DNA from 2 places in the Lactococcus lactis genome. Region 2 is predicted to be linked to the other one. Evidence: riboswitches for the same ligand, from Rfam matches in the RefSeq annotation. Region 2 holds a riboswitch; the other holds the start of a gene.
What was found. A riboswitch is a leader RNA that binds a small molecule or an ion and turns the genes downstream of it on or off. The one in region 2 is predicted to bind thiamine pyrophosphate.
Positions count from the first base shown of each region.

Region 1: another riboswitch for thiamine pyrophosphate. It lies ahead of thiT (energy-coupled thiamine transporter ThiT); the one in region 2 lies ahead of thiM (hydroxyethylthiazole kinase).

Region 1 covers NZ_CP118969.1:311,112-314,260, reverse strand. The annotation lists gene PYW37_RS01695 (MetQ/NlpA family ABC transporter substrate-binding protein) at 54-914, opposite strand; TPP riboswitch at 1,496-1,595, shown strand; gene thiT (energy-coupled thiamine transporter ThiT) at 1,644-2,192, shown strand; gene PYW37_RS01685 (aminoacyl-tRNA deacylase) at 2,285-2,761, shown strand; gene PYW37_RS01680 (biotin transporter BioY) at 2,872-3,149, shown strand, end outside.
Region 2 covers NZ_CP118969.1:1,284,193-1,287,341, reverse strand. The annotation lists gene PYW37_RS06470 (glycosyltransferase family protein) at 1-1,474, shown strand, start outside; TPP riboswitch at 1,576-1,678, shown strand; gene thiM (hydroxyethylthiazole kinase) at 1,759-2,511, shown strand; gene thiD (bifunctional hydroxymethylpyrimidine kinase/phosphomethylpyrimidine kinase) at 2,525-3,149, shown strand, end outside.

The DNA.
Region 1 (3,149 bases), 970 kb from region 2:
AAAGTAGAAATTTCCAAAGTTTTCACCTAACCGTTACTTTTTAACGAAATTACTTAGTCGAGTTTCAATCCCCAAGCAGCAATTTTTCTCTTATCAGGATAAGCTTTCTCAATTGCTTTTTTCGTTGCTTCAGTTTGGTAGGCTTTGACAACTTCTTTATAAATTTTGTTATTAGCATCTTTTTTATTTGCAACGATGATATTAATCCACTGCTCGCTATCTTTGTTTACAGGTTCAGTATAAATAGACTCTTCAACCGTTAATTTTGCTGTTGTTGCAAAATCGTCATTAATTACTGCCGCTGTAATTGAATCAAGCGCACGCGGTGTTTGTGCCGCATCTAATTCTTTAATGACCAAATTTTTTGGATTTGAATTAATATCTTTGACTGTCGCAAGTGTATCACCTGATACAGAAAGGCCAATCAAACCAGCATTCTTCAAGACATAAAGTGCGCGACTTTCATTTGAAGCGTCATTAGGTACTGCAATTGTATCTCCTGATTTAATTTGGCTCAATGAAGTAATTTTTTTAGAATAAAGACGAATTGGTGAAATTGTTGTATTACCAATTGCTTTCAAATCACCGTCATTAGCTTTATTCCAAGCATTCAAGAAAGCATAATGTTGGAAGGCATTCAAATCAATATCGCCGTTTTTCAAAGCTGTATTTGGTTGTGTATAATCTGTAAAATGAGTGAATTTTAAAGTAATTCCATATTTATCTTTAGCTGTTTTAGAAACAGTTGACCAAATGGCATCATCTTCTTTTGTTCCTGTCATTATTCCAATATTCACAGTTTTATTTGCCGTTTTACTTTCACCAGATTTATGATTAAAACCGAAAAATGCAGCGATAGCAACAATTACAACAACAATAACGACAATTAAAATATTTCTGTTTCTTGGATTCATTTCTTCTCCCTTTTTTCTAATTGATTTATTTTTCAAAATCAATTATTCCCCTTTTGATAAACTTTTACATCTATTAGAAAAATTAACCGTGCACCTGTTAATTTTTCTAATACTAAACAAATTCTTCAAGATAAAGCGCTCATGCTAAATAAAAATAGCTCATTTCATATAAAGAAACGAGCTATATCGTGGTACCATTCTTGATTTAAGCACTTTTTAGTTCACTGAAAATTTTCAGATTCCAAAGGCAACTTTCAAGTTCAATAACGAGAACCATTCCGTCAAGAGCTTAGTTAAACCTCACTCTTGCTACGCTTATCAAGCCATTTTCATTGCTTCACTCAGGCTTGCTCTCACCGCTACAAGCTCTCTGTGCTGACCTTCACAATTACTTACTCGACCGCTTTTATTTTGTCCGAATTTGTGTATAGACTTATTCTAACAGACTTTCGTTTTTTTTGAATTATTGATTTTTTATGTTGCCTTAAATATTTTTTAAGTTTAATTTATAAAATAGATTAACAATCTTAAAAAAATGCTTTTCAACTTAAAATATGCTAAACTTAAAGAGTAAAAATAAATATTTGCACAATGGGTCTATTGACAAAACTGTCAGTAGCGAGAAATACCATCTGACCTGATCTGGGTAATGCCAGCGTAGGAATGTGTTAAGACAAATGTCTAATTTCTAACCCTCCTTTTGTGCGCATCAAAAAGGAGTTTTTTTTTATGTCTAATTCTAAGTTCAATGTCCGTTTATTAACGGAAATTGCCTTCATGGCGGCACTCGCCTTCATCATCAGCCTTATTCCAAATACTGTTTATGGCTGGATTATTGTTGAAATCGCCTGTATCCCAATTCTTATTCTCAGTTTTCGTCGCGGCCTAACAGCTGGACTTGTCGGTGGATTAATCTGGGGAATTCTGTCAATGATTACTGGACACGCTTATATTTTAACCTTGTCTCAAGCTTTTCTTGAATATCTCATCGCCCCTGTTTCACTTGGAATTGCTGGACTTTTCCGCCAAAAAACAGCCCCTCTAAAACTTGTACCAGTTCTTTTGGGAACTTTTGTTGCTGTTCTTCTTAAATACTTCTTCCATTTTATTGCCGGAATCATTTTCTGGAGCCAATACGCTTGGAAAGGCTGGGGAGCCGTGGCTTATTCTCTTGCTGTCAATGGAATCAGTGCAATTTTTACTGCTATTGCTGCATTTGTCATTTTGATCATTTTCGTCAAAAAATTCCCTAAACTTTTCATTTATAGCAATTACTAATAAAATCTGTCAGTAACTTTTACAAAAAATAAAATCTGTCAGTAAAATTACTTTATCTTGTCAGTCAGCATAAATTCTTCTATAATAAAGCTATGTCTAAAAAGCAAAAATTAAAGAAAACACTTGTAGAACAAATTCTTGATAAGGCAAAAATTGAGCATACTGGACTTGCAATTAACGCTTTAGAAAGTAATAGCCTCCCTGTGGATATCAGTCGCAGTGATATTTATAAAACCCTAGCACTAATCGGCGATAAAACTGGTCCTGTCATTGGTATTCTTCCACTGACAGAGCATTTATCAGAAAAAAAATTGGCCAAAGTTTCGGGCAATAAAAAAGTAAGCATGATTCCTCAAAAAGACTTGCAAAAAACGACAGGTTATATTCACGGTGCAAATAATCCTGTAGGGATTTGGCAAAATAAAAAATTCCCAATTTTTATTGATTCTATTGCCTTAGAGCACGACTTTATCGTTTGTTCAGCTGGCGAAGTTGGGCGTAGCATAAAAATCGCTCCTAAAGTTCTCGCTGACTTTGTTCATGCTCAATTTGTCGAAATTAGAGAATAAAATTACTGACAGAATTTCTGTCAGTAATTTTTTGTTTATTAGAGCAAGAGTTTGCAAAAATTCTTCTTTTTTAGTATATTTTATTTTATACATAAAACAAAGGATTCTTAATGCAAAATACAAAATTATATTCTTTAACCCTAATTGCTCTTGGTGCAGCAATTATTGCAGTTCTCTCTCCTCTGTCTATCCCAATTGGTATTGTGCCCGTCACCTTACAAACACTTGCCGTAGGACTTGTTGCCACAGTACTAAAAGCGCGTGAAACTTTTTTTGCCATCTTACTCTATCTCCTGCTAGGATTTATTGGAATTCCCGTATTCACTGGAGGGACATCAGGAATTGCGGTTCTTTTTGGTCCAACAGGTGGTTTTCTAATTGCCTTTTT
Region 2 (3,149 bases):
TGTGATTATGCTTTTGACAATCTATACAGGTTTGAAAAAATTTATCAGACCAAGAACGAAGATATTGCTATATATTGGTTCAAGCTTGCCTTTCCTCTATTTATATATTGTAAGATATCATTATTGGAAACAAAGTTATTTGGTTTTTGATATTTTTGACCGTATCAATTATATTTTCTTTATTTTTTCAGTTTTCGTATTTCTTTACTATACGGTAGAAGTCGTTATTTTGTGGTATTCATATAATAAAAGACAAAAGATAACAGCATTAGATTTCAAAGATGAGAAAATAAAAAAACAATTTCATATTTATGTTTTGATTCCGTGTTTGAATGAAGAATTGGTTATTCAAACGACTTTGAAAAGTATTTTGAAAAATAATTATGAGAATTTGGTAGTAACTGTTATTGATGATGCAAGTGATGATCGGAGCTTAGAAAAAATTTCTGAAATTCAAGATTCTCGATTGAATGTTCTAAGACGTATTAAACCTAATGCGCAAAAAGGAAAAGGGACGGCTTTGAATTGGGCTTATTATCAAATTAGTGAGCAAATTCAAGAAGCTGGAATTGCTCCGGAGGATGTTCTTATTGCGATAATTGATGCCGATACAAAACTTGATAACAATTATTTTGAAAAAGTAAATATGGTTTTCAATCATGATGCTAAGCTTACTGGTTTGCAATCCAAGGTTCGTGTTGCCAATTTGCTTAAAGATGCTTCACAAGACTTGGAATTTTCTGAAATTATCAATGCGACACAGATGTTTCGGACTTTGACCAATACAGTTGCTTTTGGTGGAAATGGACAGTTCTGTAAATTAAGTACTCTTCAGGCATTGAATGAAGACCCTTGGACAGATTCTCTTGTGGAAGATTTTGATTTATCAACCCGTCTGTTTCTGTCAGATATTGAAGTTAAAAATGCTCAATTTGATGATATTTACATTGAACAAACAGGGATTATCAATGATAATGAAGCTTTGGTTAAACAACGAGTGCGATGGGCGCAGGGAAATATCCAATCTTCAAAATATATTTTACCGACGATTCGGTCAAAAAAATTGCAGAATAAACAGAAGTTTGAATTATTGATGACCCTACTGAAACCTTGGTTAATGGGGATTGAATATATCATTGTAATTTATACACTGATTATGATTGTTAATTCTGCTATCCTATCAGGGATTACTCAATCACTTAAAATTGTTGTTGTGCTTTTTATCGTGATGTCAATTTATATTATCTTTGTGAATTTTGTATGGGCTATTCTTTATAACAAAGGAAAATCTCAAGAAAAAACAAGGGTGTGGGATGTAGTGAAAGATACGGTTAATCTGACGAAATTTCTACTTATTTTAACTCAAATTTATCCACAGTCAGCCATTCGATATTTCAACTCTAAAAATGATTGGGTAAAAACTAATCGTCAAGAAGAAAGTGTTGACCCTCATATTGATGAGTATAAAAAATAAGAAAAACCTGCCTTTTGGGCTAGGTTTTTTCTTTTGTATATTTGCGAAATTAGTTTTTTTAGTTTAAATATGTTAAAGTAGTTGTAGTTTTAAAAATAAATCAATAACACAATGGGTACTGGTAAAAACTAAAATTACCGGTTGAGAAAGACCATCAGACTTGAACAGGTTAAGACCTGCGTAAGAATGTGTCCGAGTTTTAATTGTATTTTCTTTATGAAAATCTTTTAGCTTACTTTCTTATCATACTAGAGCCCTCCTTGTGTCTATAAAGGAGTTTTTTGATGTCAATTTTAGAAAAGATTCAAGAAAAACAACCACTTATCTTAAATTTAGCGAATTTTGTAACTCCACAAAGAGTTGCGGATGCGATTAGTTTTGCTGGTGGTTCACCATTAATGACTGCGGAAATTTCAGAAAGTGAAACTTTAGTTGAAATTGCAGATGCTGTAGTGGTTAATATTGGAACCATTTCAGAAAAGGATTATCCGCTTTTTTTGACTATTTGTCAGTTAGCAAATCAAAAGCACAAACCTTTAATTTTGGACCCAGTTGCTGTCAATGTCCCTTTTAGAGCAAATTTTGTCAAAAGATTAATGCAAGAGGTGAAATTTGATATCATTCGTGGGAATTCAGCGGAAATTGCTTGGTTTGCTGATAAAGAAAGCTTGAACAAAGGAATTGATGCACTTGAGTCAAATTTAGAAGTTGAGCACGCGCGAGTTGCTGCTCAAAAAACAGGGGCAGTCATTATTCAAACTGGAAAAGTTGATGTTATTTCTAATGGGTTTGAGGAACTATTTGTTGAAACTGATAGTCCACTTTTTAAAATTAATGTTGGCTGTGGGGATATGTTGTCAGCAATTGTTGGAACTTTTGCGGCTGTATCTGATGATTTATTTAAGGCGGCTTATGAAGCGACAGAATTCTTCGGTGAATCTGGTGTGAAAGCTACTGAGCAAGTAGAAAATCTACCAGGAAATTTTGTGAATCGTCTTCTTGATAAAATTTATCAAGCGACGCAAGAGGTTATATAAGGGAGAAAAAGAAATGATTGATGTTTCTCAAGTTGTGACAATCGCTGGAATTGATTCTTCTGGTGGGGCTGGTATTAATGCTGACCTAAAAACTTTTCATAATCAAAAAGTATATTCGGCAACAATTGTGACAGGGTTGACAGCGCAAAATACCTATGGAGTACAAGAAATTTTACCGACAAATAAAGCTTTTATTTTGGCTCAATTTGACTCAGTATTTTCTGATTTGGAAATTTCGGCAGCTAAAACGGGGGCACTTTTTGATACTGCTCAAGTTGAAGCGGTAATTCAAGGCTTGAAAAAATATAAACCGAAGCATTTGGTGGTGGATCCAGTAATGGTGGCTAAAGGCGGGGCAATTCTTTTGACAAGAGAAGCCATTGATTTGATAAAAAATGAATTGTTACCTTTAGCAGAATTGGTCACTCCCAATTTGGAAGAGGCAGAGGTTATGTGTGGCTATAAAATTATTGACGAAAAGGAAATTTTAAAAGCCCTTCATGATATTCAAAAGTTAGGTGCTAAAAATGTGCTGATTAAAGGGGGACATGGTAATGGAGAACTGGTCAGAGATTATTTATTGATGACAGATGGTTCTGTCAGTACTTATGACTCTAAAAGATTACTGACAGAAAGAA